DNA from 4 places in the Streptomyces sp. NPDC006283 genome. Region 1 is predicted to be linked to each of the others. Evidence: riboswitches for the same ligand, from Rfam matches in the RefSeq annotation. Region 1 holds a riboswitch; each other region holds the start of a gene.

Region 1 (3,495 bases):
TCGGAGAACCCGCGCTATCGGCTGCTCAACGAGCAGGTCTTCGCGGCCCGCGGCGAGGATCTGCGGATCGCCGTGGACGGGGTGGAAAAGCTGCGTACCTACGCCGACACGATCACCCCCGAGGCCGCCTGCACCAGTACGCAGTTCCACCTGCAGGTCTCGCCGAGCGAGTTCCCCGCCTACTGGAACGCCGCGCAGGCGATCGCCGGGATCCAGGTCGCGCTGGCAGCGAATTCGCCGTTCCTCTTCGGCAAGGAGCTGTGGCGCGAGACCCGGATCCCTCTGTTCGAGCAGGCGACCGACACCCGTCCCGAGGAGATCAAGGTGCAGGGGGTGCGGCCGCGCGTGTGGTTCGGCGAGCGGTGGATCACAAGCGTCTTTGATCTCTTCGAGGAGAACGTCCGCTACTTCCCCGCCCTGCTGCCCCTGTGCGACGACGAGAACCCGCGGGAGAAGCTCGACGGCGGGGACACCCCGGAACTGGCCGAGCTGACTTTGCACAACGGCACCATCTACCGGTGGAACCGCCCCGTCTATGCCGTCTCCCATGGCAGACCGCACCTGCGGGTCGAGAACCGCGTCCTCCCCGCCGGCCCGACCGTCGCCGACACCCTCGCGAACGGCGCCTTCTACTACGGGCTGACCCGCGCACTGGTCGACGAGGAGCGGCCGATCTGGTCCCGGATGTCGTTCCAGGCCGCCGAGGACAATCTGCACGCCGCGGCGCGGCACGGTATCGACGCGGGCCTGTACTGGCCGGGTATGGGCGAGGTGCCGGTGGCCGAGCTCGTACTGAGGCGTCTGCTGCCCATGGCCCATCGCGGTCTCGAGCTCTCCGGCATGGACGCGGCGTGGCGGGAGCCGCTGCTGGGGATCATCGAACAGCGCTGTGTCACCGGGCGCAACGGCGCGGTCTGGCAGGCGGAGATGTACCACCACATCGACGCCACGAGCCGCGTCGACCACCATGAGGCGCTTCGGCTCATGACGCAGCAGTACATCGACTACATGCATCTGAACGCGCCGGCGCACACCTGGCCCGTGGACTGAGTGCTCCTTGCTCGCCCGTATGGGGGCGGAGTGATCCGCCCGGCAATGTGCATTTATGTCTGGTATGGAGACTTTCTCCTGCGCTGCGCTGTAAGTCGAATTGCCATGCATTCTCGCTAGTTGAAGCTGTTTGTGGGTTTTGGGGGAACCTCGGGGGTTGCCCCGATCCCCCGTGATGTCGGTCACCTGGTCCGCTCTGTGCGGATAACGCCGTACGGGTCAGTTCCCTTCCGCGAGAAGGAATTTGAGCCATTTGACGCGGCACTGACAACGTGAATTACCCATCAGGGAGAGACGTCCGCTTTGTGATGTGAAATTCGGGACTTGTTCCGCCGGGATCCTCTCGCTTAACGTCACCGTCAATCCGGATGGACCGCCGAATCCTGCCGCCGTCCGGTACACCGCACCCACTCACGTACGGCAGGAGCGGGGGAACCAGGTAAGCCGCCGATCCGGAATACCGGAACGGCTCGGGGTGAAGTCGCCACAGATGCGACCGGGCATCTCCAGCCCGAACCCGACAGCTCACCTCGCAGGCGACGGAGAGGAATCCGCCATGCCCGCAAAGGGTAAGCACCGTCGTCCCAAGTCCCGTTCACTCACCCGCGGATTCGTCGCAGCGGGCACGGGCGGCGCCGCACTCGCCCTCCCGCTCATGGGCACCACCGCTGCTCAGGCGGCACCGGCCGCGCTGCCCGCGGCCGCGGAGAAGACCGTCGCGCCGGCCACCGTGGCCGCCGCCGCCCAGAAGTCCAAGGTCACCACCTATTCCGTGGTCGCGGGTGACTCCCTTTCCAAGATCGCCGCCAAGTATTCTCTGAGCGGTGGCTGGAAGGAGCTCTTCAACGACAACCGGAGGGCCATCGGCCACGATCCGGCGCTGATTCACCCCGGTCTCGAGCTCACGATCGGCGCAAAGTCCCCGGCCAAGGAAAAGGCCGCGCCCAAGAAGGCCGACCGGACCGCCGCGACCGACCGCGCGGACCGCTCGGAGCGGAAGAGCGCGCCGGCTGCCAAGCCCGCCACCTACGCGAACAACCTCGACGGCTGGATCAAGGAATCGCTCGCCATCATGGCCCAGCACGGCATTCCGGGAAGCTACGAGGGAATTCACCGCAACATCATGCGTGAGTCCTCCGGCAACCCGCAGGCCATCAACAACTGGGACATCAACGCCATCAACGGCACGCCCTCGAAGGGCCTGCTGCAGGTCATCCAGCCGACCTTCGACGCCTACCACGTCCCCGGCACGGCCAACGACCTGTACGACCCGGTCGCCAACATCACGGCCGCGTGCAACTACGCCGCCGACCGCTACGGTTCCATCGACAACGTGAACGGCCCCTACTGACGGGACCGTTGCGACGGCCGACAGGCCGCAGCATCTCATCGCCGGGCCGGAGCCCGGGGCGTCCGGCGGCGCCCCGGTCTCCGGCCCTTGGCCGTGCCCGGCGCTCAGCCCCGCACGGCCACATGGAACGAGGACAGCCACAACACCACGGCCGCCCCTGCCCCCACCACAACACGCACGCTCTCATCCGTCGACCCGGCCAGGGCGACCGCGGTGCCGACGACCGCGACGACCGTCAGCAGAACGGCCGTCCACGTGTACTGCCACTGATCGAAGAGACGCGCCAGCGGAAAGAAGTGCAGACCCACCACGAGGCAGATCCCCGGCGGGATCAGCTCGGCGTGGCCCGTCGCGTTCGAAGCGGCGATCACCGCGAAGATCGCGACGACCTCGACGGCGTTCACGAGGCCGACCCCGCGGTTCCACTTCTCCGGCAGCCGCACCGTGCGGCGCGCGGGTCCCGCGGCGCCCCGGAACGCAACAACAACGGCCGCGACGGTCAGCGCGGCGCCCACACCGCCGACGGCGACGGAAACAGTCGTCGATGCGAGCCCGGAACCGGCCGCGCAGGCCCACACCAGGGCGAACACCGCGAGAACCACGGCCCCCCGGCGGCGCAGCTGCTGAGTGAGTACCAGGCACTCCGTGTCGGTGGTCATGGCCGGAGGCTACAGCGATCGTCCGCCGTGTGACCGGCAGTTGGCCGACCGGCTGCGAGCACGGGATGAGTATGAGGACCGGACGGTCTGAGTACACGCCCGGATCCGCCGGCACCCCGCCACTGGTCGAACGCTGCCGCGCGGCCGGCACCGCGGTCCGCGCCCGGCCGCGAGGTCACACTCCAGGGGCGTGGCGCACTCGGTGATCCAGTTATCGCCAGAGGGTGGCGCGGGCGCGGAGGTCGATCGGTCGACCGCATTGGTCTCGTACAGGTTCGTCGTCCATACTGCCCGCCGTGGAGCAGCAGATAGATCCGAAGACGAAGATCGAAATCGGCGTGGGGACGGATCCGGCGTACATCCCGGGACTCACGGCGCCCGCGCCTGCCGCCAAGGGCGGGGAGGAGGGGAAGAAGAGGGCCGAGGAGACCGCGC
Region 2 (3,495 bases), on a different contig from region 1:
TGGAGATTCTCGATGCGGGTCTCGTCCTGCGGGTCCGTGGACGCCTGGAGCTCGGCGAGGTAGCCGGTCCGCTCCAGTACGGCTTCCAGTACGACGGCCGGGCCGGCGCCCGAGTCGGCGATCGTGCGCAGCTCCTCCATCAGCACGTTGAACCGCTTGACCGCGTTCGCCGAGCGGGCCGCCATGCCGTACGCCTCGTCGACGCGACGCAGCGCCTGCGGGAAGGTGATCTTCTCCCGCAGCGCGAGAGCGTCGATCATCGCCTCCGCGCGTTCGCCGATACCGCGCTTGGGCACATTGAGGATGCGGCGCAGCGGGACGTTGTCCTCGGGGTTCGCGAGGACACGCAGGTACGCGAGTACGTCGCGGACCTCCTTGCGCTCGTAGAAGCGCACTCCGCCGACGACCTTGTAGGGCAGACCGACGCGGATGAAGATCTCTTCGAAGACACGCGACTGGGCGTTCGTCCGGTAGAAGACGGCGACGTCGCCGGCCTTCGCCTCGCCCGCGTCCGTGAGCCGGTCGATCTCGTCGGCGACGAACTGCGCCTCGTCGTGCTCGGTGTCCGCGACGTAGCCGGTGATCTGGGCGCCGGCGCCCGCGTTGGTCCACAGGTTCTTGGGGCGGCGGGACTCGTTGCGCTCGATGACGGCGTTGGCGGCGGAGAGGATCGTCTGGGTGGAGCGGTAGTTCTGCTCCAGCAGGATCGTCGTCGCGTCCGGATAGTCCTCCTCGAACTGGAGGATGTTGCGGATGGTCGCGCCGCGGAAGGCGTAGATCGACTGGTCGGCGTCACCGACGACGCACAGCTCGGCCGGGGCCAGGTCCTCGTACCCCTTGCCGACCAGCTCGCGCACGAGCGTGTACTGAGCGTGGTTGGTGTCCTGGTACTCGTCGACGAGGACGTGCCGGAACCTCCGCTGGTAGTGCTCGGCGACATCCGGGAACGCCTGGAGCAGGTGGACGGTGGTCATGATGATGTCGTCGAAGTCCAGGGCGTTGGCCTCGCGCAGCCGCGCCTGGTACATCCGGTACGCCTCTGCAAGCGTCTTCTCGAATCCGTCCTGGGCCTGGTCGGCGAAGGTCTCCTCGTCGATCAGCTCGTTCTTCAGGTTCGAGATCTTGGCGCTGAAGGACTTCGGCGGGAACTTCTTCGGGTCGAGATCCAGATCACGGCAGACCAGCGACATCAGCCGCTTGGAGTCCGCCGCGTCGTAGATCGAGAACGACGACGTGAAGCCCAGCTTCTTCGACTCGCGGCGCAGAATCCGGACGCAGGCGCTGTGGAAGGTCATGACCCACATCGCATTGGCGCGCGGGCCGACCAGCTGCTCGACGCGCTCCTTCATCTCGCCGGCGGCCTTGTTGGTGAAGGTGATCGCCAGTATCTGGCCGGGGTGGACATGCCGCGTGCCCAGCAGATGCGCGATGCGATGGGTGAGGACCCGGGTCTTGCCGGAACCGGCGCCGGCCACGATGAGCAGCGGTGACCCTGTGTGCACGACGGCCGCACGCTGCTGTTCGTTCAGTCCCTCGAGCAGGGCGGCGGGGTCCACGACAGGGCGCGGGGCGCCGTCGCGGTAGTACCCGTCGCGGGCCGGGGGCACGTCGAACGCGCCCTGGAAGAGATCGTCCGGAAGCTGCTCCGGAGCCGATTCCTCGGGCGGCGGCGGTTGCTCGTCCCCGTCGGGCTGGAGGTCCGCCAGGAAGCTGTCGTCAAAGAGGCTGCTCATCGCTTAACGAGTCTAGGCGGCCGGACCGACAGCCCGTGGCCGCATCGGGGACACGGGCGGGACACGGTATGTGACGGGACGCATCCGTCGCGCCACAGCGGCCCGGCCGATGAGCCGCCCGCGGAAAAAGGTCACGAAAATGTATCGGACATATCGAACATCAACCTTCACAGCGCACACACGAGTTGGCTAGCGTGCTCGACCAGGCGGCCCGTACCCCCCTGGCGAACCACGCCGAACGGGCGGCCTGCGCCGAATCCGGGCTCCCGTCACAGGAGTTCGGAACCGGGGACCCACCATGCACAACCGGGGTGAATCGGACCGCGCACCACTCGGTCCGTAGGGCGTCTTCCGTTCCGCCCGAACCCGACAGCTAACCCGGTAGGCGGTCCACGGAAGAAGGAGATGCCGGCCTTGGCGTCGCATCGCAAGCCCCGCAGCCGAACCGCAAAGTCCTCCCCCGCCGTCGGGTTCACGACGGCAGCACTCGCCGGTGTGACGCTGCTCTCCACACAGAGCGCCACCGCCGCGCCCTCCGACCCGAAGCCCAGCATCGAAGAGGTGCAGAAGAAGGTCGACGACCTGTACCGGCAGGCGGGCAGCGCCACCCAGGAGTTCAACAAGGCCAAGGAAGCCACGGCGGAGAAGCGCGCCGAGGTGGACCAGCTGCTCGACGACGCGGCCAAGCGCACCGAGAAGCTGAACGAGTCCCGCCGCGCCCTCGGCAACTACGCGGCCGCCCAGTACCGCACAGGCGCCGTCACCCCCACCGCCGCGCTGATGTTCGCGGACAGCCCGCAGGCGTACTTCGACCAGACGCAGCTGATGGATCGCATGACGGACCAACAGCGCAGGGCCGTCACCGAGTACGAGACCGAGCGGGCGGCGGCTGCCAAGCAGCGCGCGGAGGCGACGAAGAGCCTCGAGTCCCTCACCGACTCCCAGGAGTCCCTGCGCACCAGCAAGCAGACCGTGCAAACCAAACTCGCCGAGGCACGCACGCTGCTGTCGAAGCTGACGGCCGAGGAGAAGGCACGGCTCGCCGCGATCGAGCGGAAGAAGGAAGAGGAGGCGCGCCGCAAGGCCGAGGCGAAGGCGAAGGCCGAGGCGGCGGCACGCGCCGAAGCGGAGGCGGAACGGCAGCGGCAGGAGCGCGAGACCACCCCGGGCGGGGACACCGGCACGGGCACCGGGACCGGCACCGGCACCGGCACGGACGGCGGCACGTACGCGGCGAAGGCCGACAAGGTCCTCGCCTTCGCCCGCAACCAGATCGGCAAGCCGTACGTCTGGGGCGCCACGGGACCCAGCTCGTTCGACTGCTCCGGCCTCACCCAGGCCGCCTGGAAGGCCGCCGGCGTGGACCTGCCGCGCACCACCTGGGACCAGGTGAAGGTGGGCTCCCGTGTGGAGACGGCCGATCTGCTCCCCGGCGACCTGGTCTTCTTCTACGACGACATCAGCCACGTGGGCATATACATCGGCGACGGCAAGATGATCCACGCCCCCAAGCCGGGCGCGAACGTCCGCGAGGAGTCGATCTACTACATGCCGATCTACGGCAGCGTCCGCCCCGCCTGACGGGCGCCGGCAGGCGACACGACGAACGGATGCCCGGGCGGCTCGGCCGCCCGGGCATCGGCATGTCCGCCGCGTCAGCCCGCACCGCCATTCAGGTCGGGTCCGGGCCGCCCCTCAGGCCCGGAGGGGACCGTCGCTCAGGTCCAGAGCGTGGCGATGAAGATGTTGACCACGGTCAGAC
Region 3 (3,495 bases), on a different contig from region 1:
CGCGCCTGCGCGACCTCGTCGAGCGCGGCGAGGACCCGAAGGCCGCGCTCCGACTCGAGGTGCTTGGACGCGCCCTGGGCCCGCGCGCTCTCCACCGCGGCGCCCGGCCGGTACTTGCCGGTGAGGAAACCGGACGCCAGCGCGTAGTAGGGGACGGCGGCGAGTCCGGCGCGGGCGGCGGTGTCCTGCAGTTCGCCCTCGTAGGTGTGGCGGGAGACCAGGTTGTAGTGCGGCTGCAGCGCCGTGTAGCGGGCGAGACCCTCGCGTTCGGAGAAGTCCAGGGAGGCCTGGAGCCGCTCGGCGCTGAGGTTGGAGGCGGCGATCGCGCGGACCTTGCCTTCCTTCACCAGGTGGTCGAGGGCGGTGACGATCTCCTCGACGGGGACGGACGGATCATCGAAGTGGGTGTAGTAGAGGTCGATGTAGTCGGTCCCCAGCCGGGCCAGCGACTCCTCAGCCGCAGCCTTGATCGTGGTGGCCGAGAGGCCCTTGTGACGGGGGTGGGCGCCGACCTTGGTGGCGACGACGACTTCTGAGCGGTTGCCGCGGGCGGCGAGCCACTTCCCGATGAGCGTCTCCGACTCGCCGCCCTCGTTTCCGGGCACCCACGCCGAGTAGCTGTCGGCGGTGTCGACGAAGTTGCCGCCCGCGGAGGTGTACGCGTCGAGCACGGCGAAGGTCCGCGTCTCGTCGGCCGTCCAGCCGAAGACGTTGCCGCCGAGGGCGAGCGGAAAGACGCTGAGGTCGGAGGAGCCGAGGGTACGCAGAGAGGTCATGCGTCGATCAACCACTCGGCCTCTACGGCGTATTCCGGCAACCCGGGCGTCGGGGGGTGTGCGCCCGGGCTGCCGGGGACATGGGTGTGCCCGGCACAGGAATCGCCGGCTGCCTCCCTCAGTGGTGCCGAGGCGCCGCGGTGGTCCCGTACCGGGCAGAGGTCAGACCGTGAGGCCCTTGCCACGCAGCCAGGCCATGGGGTCGATGCCGGAGCCGCCCGCGGTGTGCACCTCGAGATGCAGGTGCGGCCCGGTGACATTGCCCGTGGCACCGACGCGTCCGATGGTTTCGCCGGTCGTCACCTTCTGGCCGGCACTCGCCGTCATCGACGACAGGTGGGCGTACAGGATCTCGGTGCCGTCGTCGAGCTCGAGCACGATGCGGTAGCCGTAGGAGCCGGACCAGCCCGCGGACTTGACCGTGCCGCCATGCACGGCCTTGACCGGGGTTCCCGTCGGGGCGGCGAAGTCGAGGCCGGTGTGCTGCCCGGAGGACCACATCGAACCGGACTCGCCGTACGTGGAGGTGAGCGTGTACGAGGAGGTGGGGAGGGCGAAGCTCTTGGCGAGCTCGGCGAGACGCTCTGCCTCCGCCTTGGCCCGCGCGGCCTCCTCGGCCTTGCGCTTCTCCTCTGCGGCCTTGGCTTCCGCCGCGCTCTGCTGCTTCTCGGCAGCGGCCGCGGCCTGTTCGGCGGCGAGCGTCTCCGCGGCCGCCTTCGCCTCGGCGTCCACCTCCGCCTGCTGCTGCTCGGCCTGCTGGAGGATGCGGGCGCGCAGTGCCTCGCCCGCGCCCGCCCCCTGAGCGGAGCTTCCGCCGCCGTCGGCGACGGTCGTCGCGGCGGTGAGCGGGGCCGTGTTCGCCTGCGCGGCGGAGTCCGCGGAGTCGTCCGAGATCAGGGAGCCGACGCCGGGAAGGGACTTGGCGTCGGGGAGTTTGTCCGTGATGGCGTCGGGCAGAGATATGGAGACCGCGGGCTTGTCCTGCGCGGTGGCTATGCCGCCCGCACCGACAGCGGCGATCACGCCGACTCCGAGCACCGTGGAGCTGCGGGCGAGCCCGCCGCGCTGCTTGATGACGCGGTGCCGGCCGCGCACCGGGCGGATGGAGTCCTCGGTGGGATTCCACTCCTCCCAGGTCCGCTCGGGTGCGTCGTCGCCGAAGCGTTCGGACGCGAAGCGGGCCTCGGGGGCAGGCATGTTGGACGCCACGAAGGCGTTCTCCTTCCTTCCTTGTCGCCTACCGGGTTAGCTGACGGGTTCGGAGCAGGAAGGTCTCCTACGAGTACCTCGACCGCTCGACGGAGCGGCAAAAGGTGCCCGATTCACCCCAATTGGTGGTTCCCCGGCTCCCTTGCGGGATTCGGCGCGTGCGCACGGTGCCGCCACTTACGACGGCTGGGACGACCGCGCTGCGTTATCGAACGTTAATAGACCCCGGGGCCGGAATCCAAGCTGTTCCCGGTGATCGTTAACGGCTTCGGCCGGGACTTAACCGGACAGAAGCGGCCGGAACCGGGCGACTTGATCAAACGTCAGACGTGCTCATGTTTCTGATGGTGCGTTACTTGTTATGCGGAGGGGTGCGTCACGACTACGCACCGCAATCAGGACGGGTCTGCCGGAACCGCTGCCACCGTTCGGCGCCGCTCCGGCCGGCCCGCCGCGGGCCGGCCGACCGCCAGCAGCGCCATGTCGTCGTTCGACCCTCCGCCCGTGTGCCGGCGGACATCGTCGATCAGTGCGTCCAGAAGCTCGTCCGGCCCGGAGAAGAGTCGCCCGCCGAGCCCCTCGACGGGATCGTAGAAGACCCCCCGGTCGTCGCGCGCCTCCGTCACCCCGTCCGTGTAGAGCAGCAGCGTCGCCCCGTCGGGCAGCGGATACTCGTCCGCCCGGTCCGGCCACGTCCCCAACTCCCCCATTCCCAGCGGCAGCGCCGCCTCCGACGGCTCGAGCATGTCGACACCACCGTCGGCACGCAGCACAAGCGGATCCGGATGGCCACGGTTCACGAGCCGTACCAGGGCCCCGCCGCGCGGGATCTCGCCCAGCACGGCGGTAGTGAACCCCTCGACCCGGTCGAGCCCCTCCCGCCGGATGCCCTCCCGCCGAAGCGCCCGCTCCAGCCGCTGGGCCACGCCCTGCAAGGAGCTCTCCTGCTCGGCCGCCTCACGGAACGCCCCGATGATCACGGCCACCGTCCCGACCGCGCCGAGCCCCTTGCCCCGCACATCGCCGACGACGAGCCGTACCCCGTGCGGGGTGTCCTGCACGGCGAAGAGGTCGCCACCGATGAACGCGTCCGCCTGCGCCGCCTCGTACCGCGCGGCGATGCGCAGGCCGCCGATCCGCTCGACCGGCTCGGGCAGCACGGCCCGCTGCGCGGTCTCCGCGATGACCCGGGCCGAGGCGAGCTTCTCCCCGCTGCGCCGCACGACACGATTGATGAGCAGTGCGAGGGCGGCGACAGTCAGCAGCGTGGTCGTCTCCGTGAGCGCTGTGATCTGCCCGGCCGTCCGGTTCACGACATGCAGGCCGCTCACTGCGATCACCGCCGCGATCCCGGTCAGCAGCGTCGTGACCCAGCTGACGACAGGCGCCGCGATGAGCGGGGCTGCGGCGAAGAGGGGTACCGCGGTGAATTGGGCCGGGGTCAGGAGGTCGAAGACGACACCGCCGGCGATCATCAGGGCCGGCAGCCCGCGTACGGGCCACGGGGCCC
Region 4 (3,495 bases), on a different contig from region 1:
CGGCCCGTTCGAAGCGCTCGGCGACGGCGTCCGGGTCGGAGCCGGGCCTGATGATGTCGTTGCCGCCGGCGCAGAAGGTCACCAGGTCGGGCGCGAGTTCTTTGGCCCTCGGCACCTGCTCCTCGACGATCTGGTCGAGGAGACGCCCGCGTACGGCGAGGTTGGCGTACCTGAAGGTGTGTTCCGGCCTGCGGTCGGCGAGCAGAACCGCGAAACGGTCCGCCCAGCCGACGTATCTCCCGTCGGGCCCCGGGTCCCCCACGCCCTCGGTGAAGCTGTCACCGATCGCCGCGTACGACCCGAATGCGTTACTGATCTCTGTTCTCGAATCGTCTGCCACGGGAGCACATCTTTCCTTTACGGATGTGACCTACGCGACCGTAAGGAGGGGTTGACGCGGGGTGATCTTTGCCACCGGTCAAGATTCGGCCAATCCGGAATACGCGGAAGCCCCCGCTCCGCGTTGTGCGTGGCAGGGGCTTGCCGACGTGGACCGCCGGCCGGTGCTTGCAGCACCGCAGGCGAACGCCATGTCAGATCACCTGGGGCCCAGGGCGATCGGACGGGTCGGAGGGGTCAGAGGGAGACGCCGTGCTCCCGGAGGTAGGCCAGCGGGTCGATGTCGGAACCGTAGCTCGGGCCGGTACGGATCTCGAAGTGCAGGTGCGGGCCGGAGGAGTTGCCCGTGGATCCGGAGAGGCCGATCTGCTGACCACCGGATACGGACTGACCGCTGGAGACGCCCAGCGAGGAGAGGTGGGCGTACTGGGAGTAGGTGCCGTCCGTGTGCTGGATGACGACCTCATTGCCGTACGCGCCGCTCCAGCCGGCGGAGACGACAGTGCCCGCACCGACGGCCTTCACGGGGGTGCCGGAGGAGGCGGCGAAGTCGACACCGGTGTGGTAACCGCTGGACCACATGGCGCCGGAGGCGCGGTACTGCGTGGTGACGCCCGCGTCGACCGGGGCGGAGAAGCCGGACGCCGGGGCGGAGGCCTCCTTCGCGGGAGCCTCCTTGGCGGGAGCCTCGGCCTGCGGCGCGGCGGGCCGCGAGTCGTCACGCGAGGGACGGGTCTGCGACTCGGAGCGGGGCTCGGGGTCGTTCTTGACCTTGGACTTGGCGCCGATCGTCAGCTCGAGACCCGGGTGGATCAGCGCGGGGTCGGCGCCTATGGCCCGGCGGTTGTCGTTGAAGAGCTGCTTCCAGCCGCCGCGGACGTTCTGCTCCTCGGCGATCTTCGACAGGTAGTCGCCGGCAACGACGGTGTACGTCTTCGGGGCCTTGCCGGCGCCCTGAAGGGCTGCGGCCTCGACGGCGGCGGGGGCCGCGGCGGCGGTCTTCTCCGGAGCGGCGGCCGGAGCCGCCGCGGGTGCGGCATTGGCCGAGGTGGCGCCGAACAGGGGCAGCGCGATGGCGGCGCCACCCGTACCGGCGACGACGAAGCCACGGGTGATCGGGTTGGTCTTGGGACGGCGGTGCTTACCCTTTGCGGGCATGGCGCTTTCCTCTCCGGCGCCTGCGAGGTGAGCTGTCGGGTTCGGGCTGGAGATGCCCGGTCGTGAACGTGCACGACTTCACCCCAAGCCGTCCGAATTGACCGGAATCGGCGTACTACCTGGGTCCCCCGCTCCTGCCACACGTGGATGGGTTCGAATTCCGGTCGGCGGCAGGATGAGGCGGTCCGTCCGGATTGAGCGTGACCGTAGGCGAGTCGGGCAGTCCCGGACAAGCCACGATTTTCCCCGATCAATGACGAGGCCGATATCAACAGGGATTTCCCGGTCACCCTCCGTGGGCAACGGGGTATCAATTCCCTTGCCGAGAAGGGAATTCACGCGCCGGACGCGGCCACAGAACGTCACAGATATGACGCTGCTCACGGAGCACGGCCCATCTCCCCTGCTTACGGGGCACGTTATGCCGAAACAATCAATTCGGACAGAACATGCATTTAGCCACCTAATCCCGCACTTGCCGCAACGCGCTCACGCCCCCACCTCCCACCCCCCACAAAAGGAACGAGAATGTGACGCCGGCCACGACGACGGGAAGGCCGAGGTCACTTCCCTGCACCGCTGACCGAAATGCACTCATTCGATGCAGATGCGTCATTTCGCCCCGCCGATGCCGGGGCATCCCTTCACAGAGCCGCGCAAGCCCGCACATCACCCCCCGTGCGGACCGCCGGGGTCACGCCCCCGGGGAAATCTGCCTGCGGCCGTCAACACCATTGGTTCATGGCCGAGATGAGTGCCTCATGAACGGGTGTCGTATGGTCGGAGCCGCGCCATCGTCGGCGACCAGCGCCGACGGCAGTACCTGAAGGAGTCCTCGTGACGCAGCAGCTGCCGCAGGCCCCCTCGACCGAGCCGGAGCTGACCGGCGTCCGCAACTTCCGGGACGTGGGCGGACTGCCGACCGTGGACGGGCGGCGGGTGCGGCACGGCCGACTGTTCCGCAGCGGACACCTGGCGCACGCGACGGCGAGCGACGCGGCGTTCCTCACGACCCTGGGACTCCACACGATCTTCGACTTCCGCAACGCCGCCGACCAGCGGCTGGAGGGCCCGGACGTCGAGCTGCCCGGTGTGCGCAATGTGAATCTGCCGCTGAGCGACCCGGCCGACGGTGCCGAGTTCTGGAAGATGGTCCGGGACGGCAACCTCGATCAGCTCAAGGCCATCCTCGACGACGGCAAGGGCGCCGGGCGGATGATCGCCTCGTACCGCATGATCATCAAGGAGCGGACGGCCGAGCACAGCCAGGTGCTGCACGCCCTGGCCGAGGACAGCGTCCCGGCCTTGATGCACTGCGCCGCCGGCAAGGACCGCGCCGGGCTGTCGATCGCCGTGTCACTGCTGGCCGTCGGCGTGGAGCGGGACGCGATCGAGGCCGACTACCTCAAGTCCAACGACCCGCACCGCCGCTACAAGGTCCGGCGCACCGACAGCTCCCCCGCCGGAATGTCCCCCGAGGTCTTGGAGCTGCTCAGCCCGCTCTTCGACGCCCGCGCCGAGTACCTGGCCGCGGCCTTCGACGCGATCGAGGAGAACTGGGGCACACCGGAGCGGTACCTCACCGAGGGCCTCAAGCTCTCCCCCCAGACCCGCGAGCGGCTGCGCACACGACTTCTCGAAGAGGGCTGAGGCACCGGATCACTGGCTCTGGCCGCCCACCAGGAACAGCAGGTAGAGGAATCCGGCGATGACGTGGCCCGCGATCAGATAGAGGAAGAGCCGGATCACCAGTCCTCGGGGGAACCGCTCCTCGTTGGAGCTCTCGCCGCCCGTGGCGCGTCGGTCCAGTGGGTCGTGGGACATGTTGTTCGTTCGCCTTCCTTACCGGTCAGAGGTGGGGTGCAGTTCCGGACTCTGCAGCAGCGTGTGCACGAACAGCAGCTCGGCCCCCTCGGGGCCGGCGGCGGCGATGCGGTGCGGGGTGAGCGAGTCGAAGTGCGCGCTGTCTCCGGGAGCCAGGTCGTACACCGTCTCGCC

Evidence for each region. Region 1 has a riboswitch for cyclic di-AMP ahead of ABZ070_RS01650 (LysM peptidoglycan-binding domain-containing protein). Riboswitches for the same ligand answer to the same signal wherever they lie in the genome.
Region 2: it holds a riboswitch for cyclic di-AMP, as region 1 does, so the genes downstream of both, ABZ070_RS17760 (C40 family peptidase) here and ABZ070_RS01650 (LysM peptidoglycan-binding domain-containing protein) in region 1, are expected to answer to the same signal.
Region 3: it holds a riboswitch for cyclic di-AMP, as region 1 does, so the genes downstream of both, ABZ070_RS22725 (M23 family metallopeptidase) here and ABZ070_RS01650 (LysM peptidoglycan-binding domain-containing protein) in region 1, are expected to answer to the same signal.
Region 4: it holds a riboswitch for cyclic di-AMP, as region 1 does, so the genes downstream of both, ABZ070_RS12675 (LysM peptidoglycan-binding domain-containing M23 family metallopeptidase) here and ABZ070_RS01650 (LysM peptidoglycan-binding domain-containing protein) in region 1, are expected to answer to the same signal.

Annotation. Positions count from the first base shown of each region.
Region 1 is NZ_JBEXRZ010000003.1:102,122-105,616, forward strand. Features, by position in the region: gene ABZ070_RS01645 (glutamate--cysteine ligase) at 1-1,050, shown strand, start outside; cyclic di-AMP (ydaO/yuaA leader) riboswitch at 1,415-1,602, shown strand; gene ABZ070_RS01650 (LysM peptidoglycan-binding domain-containing protein) at 1,607-2,401, shown strand; gene ABZ070_RS01655 (hypothetical protein) at 2,506-3,060, opposite strand; gene ABZ070_RS01660 (hypothetical protein) at 3,357-3,495, shown strand, end outside.
Region 2 is NZ_JBEXRZ010000076.1:8,731-12,225, reverse strand. Features, by position in the region: gene pcrA (DNA helicase PcrA) at 1-1,733, opposite strand, end outside; cyclic di-AMP (ydaO/yuaA leader) riboswitch at 1,974-2,137, shown strand; gene ABZ070_RS17760 (C40 family peptidase) at 2,139-3,314, shown strand; gene ABZ070_RS17755 (hypothetical protein) at 3,452-3,495, opposite strand, start outside.
Region 3 is NZ_JBEXRZ010000116.1:332-3,826, reverse strand. Features, by position in the region: gene ABZ070_RS22730 (aldo/keto reductase) at 1-776, opposite strand, end outside; gene ABZ070_RS22725 (M23 family metallopeptidase) at 939-1,985, opposite strand; cyclic di-AMP (ydaO/yuaA leader) riboswitch at 1,996-2,152, opposite strand; gene ABZ070_RS22720 (PP2C family protein-serine/threonine phosphatase) at 2,381-3,495, opposite strand, start outside.
Region 4 is NZ_JBEXRZ010000045.1:29,608-33,102, reverse strand. Features, by position in the region: gene ABZ070_RS12680 (SGNH/GDSL hydrolase family protein) at 1-340, opposite strand, end outside; gene ABZ070_RS12675 (LysM peptidoglycan-binding domain-containing M23 family metallopeptidase) at 577-1,497, opposite strand; cyclic di-AMP (ydaO/yuaA leader) riboswitch at 1,502-1,661, opposite strand; gene ABZ070_RS12670 (tyrosine-protein phosphatase) at 2,335-3,147, shown strand; gene ABZ070_RS12665 (DUF6126 family protein) at 3,157-3,321, opposite strand; gene ABZ070_RS12660 (helix-turn-helix domain-containing protein) at 3,340-3,495, opposite strand, start outside.